DNA from 3 places in the Streptomyces sp. NPDC091292 genome. Region 2 is predicted to be linked to each of the others. Evidence: riboswitches for the same ligand, from Rfam matches in the RefSeq annotation. Region 2 holds a riboswitch; each other region holds the start of a gene.
What was found. Region 2 has a riboswitch for thiamine pyrophosphate ahead of thiO (glycine oxidase ThiO). Riboswitches for the same ligand answer to the same signal wherever they lie in the genome.

Region 1 (4,124 bases), on a different contig from region 2:
AGGTCGGCCGCGTGCGCCGCGATCTTGTATGTGATGACACCGGTCTTCACGTCGTCGCGGTTGGGCAGGCCCAAGTGCTCCTTCGGCGTGACGTAGCAGAGCATCGCGGTGCCCCACCAGGCGATCATCGCGGCGCCGATGCCCGAGGTGATGTGGTCGTACGCGGGCGCGATGTCCGTGGTGAGCGGGCCGAGGGTGTAGAACGGCGCCTCTTCGCAGATCTCCTGCTGGAGGTCGATGTTCTCCTTGATCTTGTGCATCGGGACATGTCCCGGGCCCTCGATCATCGTCTGCACGTTCATCCGCTTGGCGATCGTGTTCAGCTCACCGAGCGTCCGCAGCTCCGCGAACTGTGCCTCGTCGTTGGCGTCGGCGATGGAACCGGGGCGCAGCCCGTCGCCGAGTGAGTACGTCACGTCGTACGCCGCAAGGATCTCGCACAGCTCCTCGAAGTTCTCGTACAGGAACGACTCCTTGTGGTGCGCCAGGCACCACGCCGCCATGATCGAGCCGCCACGCGAGACGATGCCGGTCTTGCGGTTCGCGGTGAGCGGCACGAAGGGCAGCCGCACGCCCGCGTGCACCGTCATGTAGTCGACGCCCTGCTCGGCCTGTTCGACGACCGTGTCCTTGTAGATCTCCCAGGTCAGCTCCTCCGCTCTGCCGTCCACCTTCTCCAACGCCTGGTAGAGCGGCACCGTTCCGATCGGGACGGGGGAGTTGCGGAGCACCCATTCGCGGGTGGTGTGGATGTTGCGGCCGGTGGAGAGGTCCATGACGGTGTCGGCGCCCCAGCGGGTCGCCCAGGTCATCTTCTCCACCTCCTCCTCGATCGACGAGGTCACCGCGGAGTTCCCGATGTTGGCGTTGACCTTCACCAGGAACCGCTTGCCGATGATCATCGGTTCGATCTCGGGGTGGTTGACGTTGGCGGGCAGCACGGCGCGCCCCGCCGCGATCTCCGCCCGTACGACCTCGGGTTCGACGTTCTCCCGGAGCGCCACGAACTCCATCTCGGGCGTGATCTCGCCCCGCCGCGCGTACGCGAGTTGGGTCACCGGCGTCCCGGTGCGGCCCCGGCGCGGCTGCCGTGGCCGACCGGGGAACACCGCGTCGAGATTGCGGAGTCCGCCGCGCGGCGAGGTGTGCTTGATCCCGTCGTCCTCGGGCCGGACCGCCCGGCCCGCGTACTCCTCGGTGTCGCCGCGCGCGACGATCCAGTTCTCGCGCAGCGGCGGAAGTCCGCGCCGTACGTCGGTCCCGGTCGACGGATCGGTGTACGGCCCGGAGGTGTCGTACAGCGTGACCGTCCGGCCGTTGGTGAGGTGGACCTGGCGGACCGGCACCCGCAGATCGGGGCGGGTACCGGTCGCGCCGGTGACATAGCCCTTGTGCCAGCCGATTGACCTTTCGCCCGATTCACCCTGGTTTCCCGATTCGTCCTGATTTGAGGCGGGCGGGCGTGCGTCCTTGATGGTCATGTGACCTACTCCCTACGCCGGCATTACCCGGTAACAGGTTCGGCGGTCGACGCAGCGGATTCCGTAGGCCGACTCGTCGTGCGAGTACGTCCGTTTACGGAGGTCAGCGCCCTCTCAGCCCGGTGCTCCGAGCTCCCGCGTGTGCAAAGGTGCCTCCACGCTAGCGTCATATCGGGCGTGCTGAACAGTGGGCCTCCGGCGTTCTTGCGATGATCGGGCGGTGACGACCTCGCAGCAGCCCCCCGTTCCGCCGTCCGGCCCCGGCCCGCACGGCCCCGCCGACGGCGACCACGGCCACGGCCACCCGCACGGCGCGGGCCATGGGCATGGGCATGGCCATGGGCACGGTCCGGCCGCCCCGGTCTCGCGGCATCTGCGCAAGGTCATCGCCGCGATCCTGATCCCCTTCGCGGCGGCGGTCGCCGTGGGCCTCGTCGTGCTCTGGCCCGGCGGCGCACCGCCCCACGAGCGCACGGGCGTCGGCTTCGACCGGCAGACGCAGCAGGCGCAGATCACCCGTGTCGACCGCGTGGACTGCAGGTCCGTGAACGCCTCCGGCGACACCCCCACCGGCGACACGTCGACCGCCGAGGGCAGCTCGGCCCAGCAGCAGTCGACCGGCAGCTGCGGCAAGGCGACCGTCGAGGTCACCACGGGCAAGGACAAGGGCCGTACGTTCACGGAGATCGTGCAGCCCGACTCACCACGGCAGTTGCACACGGGCCAGAAGGTCATCGTCGCCTACGCCCCGGACGCGCCACGGGAGTTGCAGTACGCGGTGACCGATGTGGACCGGAAGATTCCGATGGCGCTGCTGGCCGGGATCTTCGCGGTCGCGGTGGTCGTGGTGGGCCGGCTGCGCGGGCTGATGGCGCTGGTCGCGCTGGCCGCGAGCTTCCTCGTGCTGACCTTCTTCATCCTGCCGGCGATCCTCCAGGGTTCGAATCCGCTGGTCGTCGCGGTGGTCGGGGCGAGCGCCATCATGCTGATCGCGCTCTATCTGTGCCATGGGCTGACGGCCCGTACGTCCGTCGCGGTGCTCGGCACGCTCGTGTCGCTGCTGCTGATCGGGCTGCTCGGTTCGCTGTTCATCGGCTGGGCCGCGCTCTCGGGCAACACCGACGACAACACCGGTCTGATCCACGGGCTCTATCCGTCGATCGACATGAGCGGTCTGCTGCTCGCGGGCGTCATCATCGGTTCGCTGGGTGTCCTCGACGATGTGACGGTGACGCAGACGTCGGCGGTGTGGGAGCTGCACCAGGCGGATCCGACGATGGGCCGGCGGGCGCTCTACCGCGCGGGCATCCGGATCGGCCGCGACCACATCGCGTCCGTCGTGAACACGCTGGTCCTGGCCTACGCGGGCGCGGCGCTGCCGCTGCTGCTGCTGTTCTCGATCGCGCAGAGCAGTGTGGGGACCGTCGCCACCAGTGAGTTGGTGGCCGAGGAGATCGTGCGCACGCTCGTCGGCTCCATCGGCCTGGTCGCCTCGGTGCCGGTGACGACGGCGCTGGCCGCGCTCGTGGTGGCGGCGGACCGGCCGGGCGAGGGAGCGGGCCCGGCGCTCGCCGGCGCGGGGGTGCCGGGCGGGGGCGTGGGGGTACAGGGCGGCCGGGGCGCGGAGGTGCCGGGCGGGGGCTCAGGGGCGCTTGGCGGCGCGCTGGGGGGGCGCGTGGACGCGCTGGGGGCGCGGGTTCCGATGCGGGGCGGACGGGGCAAGCGGCGCAAGCGCTGAAGCGTTACGGCAGGGCGGGTGCCCTGCGCGTGCGGTGCGTTCGGTGAAGCGTTACGGCGTCTTGGGCGCCGTGGGCCCGCGACCTCGCCCATCCCCTCGACCGTTCCCTCGGCCATCCCTGTTCACCCGGCGCTCTGCTCCTCGGCCAGGATCCGGTCCAGCGTCTCGTCGAGGAGGGATTCAAATCCGGCCAAAGAGCGCTCCTGCCCCAGGGGCACCAGCTTGTCCGTCCGGTCGAGAAACGCGATCAGTGGCGCGATCCCGGCCCGGAACACCGCCTGGTCGCTGCCCACCTGAAGCGTGATGAGGACCTCGCTGAGGAGGTCCTGGTCGCCGGGCGCGATGTGCACATCGCCGTCCCCGCAGGGTTCGGCGACCCCGTCGACCAGCAGTTCACGCCCGAACGTCCAGCTCACGGGCGCGTCTCCGGGCAGATGGAAGGTCAGCCGCACGGCATACGGATCGTCGCTCCTGTACCGCAGCTCGACGGGAATACGGAAGGTGAGTTCCTCGGAGACGAGAAAGCTCATCATGACCTCTGCGTGTACCGACTCACTCATCGCCTACCCCGTCGTGTGCTGTCGACTGGCCAGGAATCATCCCCCTGACGCTCATGGCATCTTGCTTAAAGTACACGACAGATCACAAGGAGTGAGTTTTCAGATGCTGATAGAGAAACCGAGTGTCTTTAGTAGCTTTCCCACCTCGACTTGGAGCAGGCCGATCGCCGGGAGCAACCGCTCCGCCTGATGTGCGGGCAGGGAGATCGCCATGGCCGCCACGGTGGAGCCCGCGGTGAGCGGAATCGCGGCACAGACCGTGCCGAGCGCGTACTCCTGATGCTCGACCACCGGCCGGGTCCGCTCCACCGCGGCGAGGCGCCGCAGCAGGGTCCGCTCGTCACG
Region 2 (4,124 bases):
ACGCGAGCATCACCCCGGCACACCCCAACTCCATCGCGAGCGCCGCGTCGGACGCCGTCCCGGCCCCCGCGTCCAGAATCACCGGCACCCCGGCCCGCTCCACGATCAACTGGAAATTGTGCGGATTCCGGATCCCGAGCCCGGACCCGATGGGCGACCCCAGCGGCATCACGGCCGCACACCCCACGTCCTCCAGTTTCCGCGCCAGCACGGGATCGTCATTGGTGTACGGCAGCACGGTGAACCCGTCGTCGACCAGGGTCTCGGCCGCGTCGAGAAGCTCCACCGGATCGGGCAGCAGCGTGTGCTCGTCGGCGATCACCTCCAGCTTCACCAGCTCCGTACCGAGCGCCTCGCGCGCGAGGCGTGCCGTCAGCACGGCCTCACCGGCGGTGAAACAGCCCGCCGTGTTGGGCAGCACCTGGATCCCGAGCCGTTCGAGCACGGAGAGCACCGAGCCCTGGGTGCCCGGGTCGACGCGGCGCATCGCCACCGTCGTCAGCTCCGTGCCGGACGCGATCAGGGACCGCTCCAGGACGTCGAGGCTGGGCGCACCGCCCGTACCCATGATCAGCCGGGACGTGAAGGACGTACCGCCGATGACAAGCGGATCGTCGGCCATGGCGGTCAGCCTCCCTGGACGGCGGTGAGGACTTCCACGCGGTCGCCGTCGGCGAGCGTGGTGGCGGACCACCGCGCGCGGGGGACAACGGTTTCGTTGAGGGCCGCGGCGACACCGGACGGTGCCGGGGCGACCGTCGCGACGAGCACGTCGAGGGTGGTGCCGGCCGGCACGTCACGCGCCTCGCCGTTGACGGAGACGGAGACGGAGGCGGAGGCGGGGAGCGAGGGGGAGGTCGACGGTGGTACCGACGCGGTCATACGGGCAGCTCCACGGGTACGGGCGCGCTGGCGCCGAAGCGTTGGGGTGCGAAGGGCCTTGCCTCGGCCGGGAGTTCACCGGTGACAAGGGCCTCGGCGACGATGTCGCCGGTGACGGGCGTCAGCAGGACGCCGTTGCGGAAATGGCCGGTGGCCAGGTGCAGGCCCGGCAGATCGGTCGGGCCGAGCAGGGGCGCGTTGTCCGGTGAGCAGGGGCGCAGGCCCGCGCGGGTCTCGGTCAGCGGCAGTTCGGTGATGCCGGGCACCAGTTCGTGCGCGTCCCGCAGCAGCTCGTACACACCGCCCGCGGTGACCGTGGTGTCCCAGCCCAGCTCCTCGCTGGTGGCGCCGACGACCAGTTCGCCGTTCTCGCGCGGTACGAGGTAGACGTGGCTGCCCCGGACGACGGCCCGTACGGTCCGGCTCAGGAACGGCGCGTACCGGCGCGGCACGGTGAGCCGGAGCACCTGGCCCTTCACGGGGCGCACCGGCGGCAGGACGGCGGCGGGTACGCCCGCGAGCCGGCCGCTGAGGCTGCCCGCCGCGAGGACCACCTGATCCGCGGTGAGCCGGGAGCCGTCGGCCAGGACGGTTCCGGCGGCCCGGTCCCGTACCACTGAGAGCCGTCGGGCCCACTGACGGCGGAAGACCACCCCGGCGCGCTCGCAGGCCGTCAGAAGGGCCGTGGCGAGCCGTCTCGGGTCGATCTGGTGGTCACCGTCGACCCGCAGGCCGCCGCGTACGCCCGGCGCGAGCATCGGCTCAAGCCGCCGGCACTCGCGCCCGGACAGCCACTCCGACTCCAGGCCGCAGCGCCTCTGGAGGGCGTGCAGCTCCCGGAGGTGGGCGCGGTCGTCGGCGTCGAGCGCGACGGCGAGGGTGCCGCAGACGCGGTGGCCGAGGTCGAGTCCGGTCGCCTCGGTGAGTTCGGCGACGAACTCCGGATAGCGGCGCGCCGATGCGAGGTTGAGGCCGAGCAGGGTCTCCTCGCCGTAGTGCAGTTCGGTGACGGCGGCGAGCATTCCGGCCGCGACCTGGGCGGCGCCACCACCGGGTTCGGGGTCCACGACCGCCGTACGGAGTCCGCGCTGGGCGGCCCGCCAGGCGCTCACGAGCCCGATGATGCCGCCCCCGACGACCAGTACGTCCGAGGCGTTTCCGTCGCTGGTGTTCTCGGTGCTGCTCTCGGTGCTGCTCTCGGTGCTGTTCTCTATGGGGTTCGAGTTGCTTGAGGTGTCGCTTGGGGTGTCGGAGGTACGCGACATGGGCGTCCAGCCCCTCCCTTCGCCGGCATGACCCGGATCAGGTTCGTACGGTCGGAGGCCGCCCAGCCTCCCTCTCAGCCCGGTCCGTCCGGGCTCCCGCGAGTGCTACATGGCCACCCTAGCCCGTGGTGTGCAAGAGGTCACGGGCCCGACCACCTGACTGACTGAACGTCAGTTGTTTATGGTGATCGCGTGAGCGAGCAGACGCAGGTGGACGACGGGACGGCGGGGCGCCCGCGCGTGGGTGGACGCGTCGTCATCGCGGGCGCGGGCATGGCCGGGGTGCAGACGGCGGTGGCGCTGCGCGAGCGGGGGTTCACCGGGAGCATCACGCTGATCGGCGCGGAGCCGCATCAGCCGTACGACCGGCCACCGCTGTCCAAGGCGGTCCTGCTCGGCAAGGCCGAGGGCTCCGCCTTCGACATCGACTTCGATGCGTTCGGCGTGGAGCTGCGGCTCGGCCTGGAGGTCACCGGGGTGCGCCCCGGGGACCACGAGCTGGACACCGAGTCGGGGCCCGTCCCGTACGACGTACTGGTCGTCGCGACCGGCGCCGAACCGATTCAGCTGCCCGGCGCCGAGGGGGTGCCCGGGGTGCATCTGCTGCGCACGCTGGACGACGCCGAGCGGCTGCGGCCCGTACTCGCCGCGCAGCACGACATCGTGGTCGTCGGCGCCGGCTGGATCGGCGCCGAGTTCGCCACCGCCGCGCGCGAGGCGGGGTGCGCGGTGACCGTGGTCGAGGCGGCCGGGCGCCCGCTCGCCGGGGCGCTGCCGGCGGAGGTGGCCGAGCCGATGACCGACTGGTACGCGGACGCCGGCGCCGAACTGCGCACCCACGCGCGCGTGGCGCGCATCGAGCCGGGGGCGGTCGTCCTGGACGACGGCACGGCGCTGCGCGCGGGCGCCGTCGTCGTGGGTATCGGGGCGCGGCCCGCCACGGGGTGGCTCGCCGGATCCGGGATCGCGCTCGGCGCGCAGCGGGAGGTCGTCGCGGACGACCGGCTGCGGACGTCGGTACCGGATGTGTACGCGGTCGGCGACTGCGCCTCGTTCCCCTCCGCGCGCTACGGCACGCGACTCCTCGTCCACCACTGGGACAACGCCCTCCAGGGCCCCCGCACGGTCGCCGCCGACATCATCGGCGAGACACGTGCCGTGTACGACCCGGTGCCGTACTTCTGGTCGGAGCAGTTCGGCCGTTTCGTGCAGTACGCCGGACATCACGGGGGCGCCGACACGACCGTATGGCGGGGCAGCCCCAGCGGCGCGGCATGGTCGGTCTGCTGGCTCCGTGACGACCGCCTGATCGCGGTCCTGGCGGTGGGCCGCCCCCGAGACCTGGCCCAGGGCCGAAAGCTGATCGAATCAGCGACGCTGATGAACACAGCCCTCCTCCCGGACGCGTCGCGCCCCTTGAAATCAGCGACGAGATAGCTCTGCTGAAGACCACCCACCCACCCATCCGCCCACCCATCCGCCCGCAGCGATGCCCGGTGCGCAGGTGTGAGTGCCGGGTGGACTGGCAAGGGTCCGGGTGCCGGCCGAAGCCTCCTTCCGCCACGACGCCGGAATGCCGTGCGCGGGCGGCGCGGAAGTCGACGCGACGGTTTGGTGCGGCCTCGGCTTGGCGTCACGGCCCCGCCGGAGGCGGGATGTCGTGTTCCGGTAGTGCCGGGCGGGCATGGCTGTGTGGTGCTGCGTCCGCCGAGAGGGCGGGCCGTGGAGCAGCGCAGCCCTACGGCGCCGGACCACCTTGGCGGCTCTGAGGTCGTTCCGGCGGTGGCCGGGCTCTGTCTCCGCCGCGGTAGCGGGGCACGGGTTGTCGTGGTGCGGCGGTGCCGGGCCGGTCCGGCTGATTGGTGTGGTCCCCGGCGGCGGTCGGGTTCTGTTTCCGCCGCGATGGTGGGAAGTGGGATGTGGCGTTCCGGCGGTGCCGAGTCGGCTGGCTGTTCGGTGCGGCCTGCCGGTGGCCGG
Region 3 (4,124 bases), on a different contig from region 2:
CCCGGCGGGAACCAGGACGACGACCGGGGGGCCGCTCGGCTGAGCGGTCCCCCGGGCCGCGACGACAGCCTCCACCTGTCACCGCCGCCGGTGACGCCGCACAGGTCACAGGAGCCCATGCCCAGCGCCCCCCAGCCGCCGCCCTCCGCACCGCAGAAGAAGAGCGCGGGACGTGACCTGGGCGCGGCCATAGGAGTCGGCGTCGGACTCGGTGCGGTCATTGTCGCGTCGCTGTTCATCGTCAAGGCCGTGTTCGTCGGTGTCATCGCGGTCGCCGTCGTCGTCGGTCTGTGGGAGCTGACGTCGCGGCTCAAGGAGCGCAAGGGCATCGAGGCGCCCCTGATCCCGCTCGCCGTCGGCGGCGCCGCCATGGTCGTCGCCGGGTACGCGCGCGGTGCCGAGGGCGCCTGGGTCGCGATGGCGCTCACCGCGCTCGCGGTGCTCGTCTGGCGGATGACGGAACCGCCCGACGGCTATCTGAAGGACGTCACGGCCGGCGTTTTCGCCGCCTTCTACGTGCCCTTCCTCGCGACCTTCGTGGCGATGATGCTCACCGCTCACGACGGGCCCCAGCGGGTGCTGACCTTCCTGCTCCTGACCGTCGTCAGCGACACCGGCGCCTATGCCATCGGCTGGCGCTTCGGCAAGCACAAGCTCGCCCCGCGCATCAGCCCCGGCAAGACGCGCGAGGGCCTGATCGGCGCCGTCACCTTCGCGATGGCGGCCGGCGCGGTCTGCATGCACTTCCTCATCGACGACGGCACCTGGTGGCAGGGGCTGCTCCTCGGCCTCGCCGTCGCGGCCAGTGCCACGCTCGGCGACCTCGGCGAGTCGATGATCAAGCGGGATCTCGGTATCAAGGACATGGGCACCGTGCTGCCGGGGCACGGCGGGATCATGGACCGGCTCGACTCCCTGCTGCCGACGGCGCCGGTGGTGTGGCTGCTCCTTGTGGTCTTCGTGGGGTCGGCCTGAGCTGCATAGTGCCGGTCTGATCTTCGTACGGCCGTCTGACCTGCGCTTTTCCCGTCAAGAAGGTGGTCCGGGGGCTCGTTGTCCACAGGGTGGCGAGCCCCTTCTCGTATCTCTGCGACACTGGTACGACCATGCCAGTACCCGGAGAACTCACTTTCGTCGCGCCCCGTGGAGCCAAGAAGCCGCCGCGGCACCTCGCCGATCTCACGCCCGCCGAGCGCAGGGAAGCCGTCGCCGCGGTCGGTGAGAAGCCGTTCCGTGCCAAGCAGCTCTCGCAGCACTACTTCGCGCGGTATGCCCACGATCCCGAGCAGTGGACCGACATCCCGGCGGCCTCGCGCGGCAAGCTCCAGGAAGCGCTGCTGCCGGAGCTGATGTCCGTCGTACGGCACATCAGCTGCGACGACGACGCCACCCGGAAGACTCTGTGGCGGCTGCACGACGGCACGCTGGTCGAGTCCGTCCTGATGCGCTATCCGGACCGGGTCACCATGTGCATCTCCTCGCAGGCCGGCTGCGGAATGAACTGCCCGTTCTGCGCCACCGGGCAGGCCGGGCTCGACCGCAATCTGTCGACCGCCGAGATCGTGCACCAGATCGTGGACGGCATGCGTGCCCTGCGCGACGGCGAGGTGCCGGGCGGCCAGGAGCGGCTGTCCAACATCGTCTTCATGGGCATGGGCGAGCCCCTCGCCAACTACAACCGCGTCGTCGGCGCCATCCGCCGGCTCACCGACCCCGAGCCCGACGGCCTCGGTATCTCGCAGCGCGGCATCACCGTCTCCACGGTCGGCCTGGTCCCCGCGATGCTCCGCTTCGCCGACGAGGGCTTCAAGTGCCGCCTCGCCCTGTCGCTGCACGCGCCCGACGACGAGCTGCGCGACACCCTCGTGCCCGTCAACACCCGCTGGAATGTCCGCGAAGTCCTCGACGCGGCCTGGGAGTACGGCGCGAAGTCGGGCCGCCGCATCTCCATCGAGTACGCGCTGATCCGCGACATCAACGACCAGGCGTGGCGCGGCGACCGGCTCGGGCGGCTCCTCAAGGGGAAGCGGGTGCACGTGAATCTGATCCCGCTGAACCCGACGCCCGGCTCCAAGTGGACGGCGTCCCGCCCCGAGGACGAGAAGGCTTTCATCGAGGCCATCGCGGCGCACGGCGTGCCGGTCACCGTCCGGGACACCCGCGGTCAGGAGATCGACGGCGCCTGCGGCCAACTCGCGGCCTCGGAGAGGTAGACCGGCGCCGGAAACCTCCCGTGGACCTGCCGGTGAACGCTGCGGGTACGCTGGGGCCGGTACGTACATCTTCATATTCCGACAGGGGAGCGCCACAGCGCTGAGAGTGTGGCAGCCGGGGAACCGGTGGGCCGCAGACCCTCTGAACCTCGCCCGGGTCATTCCGGGTAGGAAGTTCGGTCACCACTCAAGCTGTTGCGCCCTGCCCGCGTACCCCCGAGGTCGCGGGCAGGGCCGCGTCTCTTCCTGGTCCACTCCAGGAGGACATCTCAGTGAGCACCATCAGGAAGTTCTCGGTCGTCGCCCTGGCGACCGGGCTCGGCATCGGCACGCTCGCCGCATGCGGCGGCGGATCCGGCGACGGCGCGTCGGGCACGGGCTCCGGGTCCGGCTCCGGGTCGAAGACGGTGACGCTCGTCAGCCATGACTCCTTCGCCGCGTCGAAGAGCGTGCTGAAGGACTTCGAGAAGCAGTCCGGCTACCAGGTGAAGATCCTGGAGGACGGCGACGCCGGACAGGCCGTCAACAAGGCGATCCTCACCAAGGACAACCCGCAGGGCGACGTCTTCTTCGGCGTCGACAACACCCTGCTGTCCCGCGCCCTCGACAACGGCCTCTTCCAGCCGTACGAGGCCAAGGGCGCCGACCGGATCCGGCCCGAGGTCCGCGCCGACCAGGCCGGGCACCGGGTGACCCCGATCGATTCCGGCGACATCTGCGTCAACTACGACAAGAAGTACTTCACCGACCACAAGCTCGCGCCGCCGCAGTCCCTGGACGACCTGGCGAAGCCCGCGTACAAGAACCTGCTCGTCACCGAGAACGCGTCCACCTCCTCGCCCGGTCTCGGCTTTCTGCTCGGCACCGCCGCGCGGTACGGCGACGAGGGGTGGCAGGGCTACTGGGACAAGCTGAAGGCCAACGGCCTCAAGGTCGTCGACGGCTGGGAGCAGGCGTACAACGAGGAGTTCTCCGGGTCGGCCGGCGGCAGGAAGGCCGGGGGCGACCGGCCGCTCGTCGTCTCGTACGCGTCGTCGCCGCCCGTCGAGGCCATCTACGCGCAGCCGCAGCCGAAGGAGGCACCCACCGGTGTCGCCACGGGCACCTGCTTCCGGCAGGTCGAGTACGCGGGTCTGCTGAGCAACGCCAAGAACCCGGCGGGCGGCAAGGCGCTCATCGACTTCATGGTCGGCAAGGAGTTCCAGGAGGACATGCCGCTGAACATGTTCGTGGACCCGGTGAGCGAGGACGCGCAGGCGCCCGCCGACTTCGCCAAGTACGCGGTGGAGATCAAGGACCCGCACACCATGGCTCCCGAGAAGATCGCGGCCAATCGTGACCAGTGGGTCAAGGCGTGGACAGCTCTCGTACTGAAGTAGCGGCCGAAGCAGCGGCCGAAGTAGGGGGCGGCTCCCGTACGGGAGTACGGAGGAACGCGACGCGGCTCGGGCTGCTCGCCGTGCCCGTCGCGTTCTTCGCGCTGTTCTTCGCCTATCCCGTCACGGCGATCGTGGCCCGTGGGCTGAAGGTCGACGGGGTGTGGCGGCTGGGGCGGATCGGTGAGGTCCTCGCGCAGTCCGACGTCCAGCACGTGCTGTGGTTCACCACCTGGCAGGCGCTCGCGTCGACCGGGCTGACGCTGCTGATCGCGCTGCCGGGGGCGTATGTCTTCGCCCGGTTCGCGTTCCCCGGCAAGCAGATGCTGCGGGCCGTCGTCACCGTGCCGTTCGTGCTGCCCACGGTCGTCGTGGGCACCGCCTTCCTGGCGCTGCTCGGCCGCGGCGGTCTTCTCGACGGGCTGGCGGGGGTGCGCCTCGACACCACGGTCTGGGCGATCCTGCTCGCGCACGTGTTCTTCAACTACGCCGTCGTCGTCCGCACGGTCGGCGGCCTCTGGTCCCAGCTCGACCC

Region 1: linked by a shared signal. The riboswitch ahead of thiC (phosphomethylpyrimidine synthase ThiC) and the one ahead of thiO (glycine oxidase ThiO) in region 2 are both predicted to bind thiamine pyrophosphate.
Region 3: linked by a shared signal. The riboswitch ahead of ACIQNU_RS26260 (thiamine ABC transporter substrate binding subunit) and the one ahead of thiO (glycine oxidase ThiO) in region 2 are both predicted to bind thiamine pyrophosphate.

Annotation. Positions count from the first base shown of each region.
Region 1 covers NZ_JBIVUQ010000012.1:164,851-168,974, forward strand. The annotation lists gene thiC (phosphomethylpyrimidine synthase ThiC) at 1-1,481, opposite strand, end outside; TPP riboswitch at 1,474-1,630, opposite strand; gene ACIQNU_RS28530 (YibE/F family protein) at 1,702-3,219, shown strand; gene ACIQNU_RS28535 (SsgA family sporulation/cell division regulator) at 3,342-3,779, opposite strand; gene ACIQNU_RS28540 (IclR family transcriptional regulator) at 3,879-4,124, opposite strand, start outside.
Region 2 covers NZ_JBIVUQ010000001.1:1,299,562-1,303,685, forward strand. The annotation lists gene ACIQNU_RS06380 (thiazole synthase) at 1-622, opposite strand, end outside; gene thiS (sulfur carrier protein ThiS) at 628-882, opposite strand; gene thiO (glycine oxidase ThiO) at 879-2,147, opposite strand; TPP riboswitch at 2,145-2,257, opposite strand; gene ACIQNU_RS06395 (NAD(P)/FAD-dependent oxidoreductase) at 2,340-3,584, shown strand.
Region 3 covers NZ_JBIVUQ010000010.1:215,195-219,318, forward strand. The annotation lists gene ACIQNU_RS26250 (phosphatidate cytidylyltransferase) at 1-975, shown strand, start outside; gene rlmN (23S rRNA (adenine(2503)-C(2))-methyltransferase RlmN) at 1,107-2,213, shown strand; TPP riboswitch at 2,287-2,405, shown strand; gene ACIQNU_RS26260 (thiamine ABC transporter substrate binding subunit) at 2,486-3,592, shown strand; gene ACIQNU_RS26265 (ABC transporter permease) at 3,568-4,124, shown strand, end outside.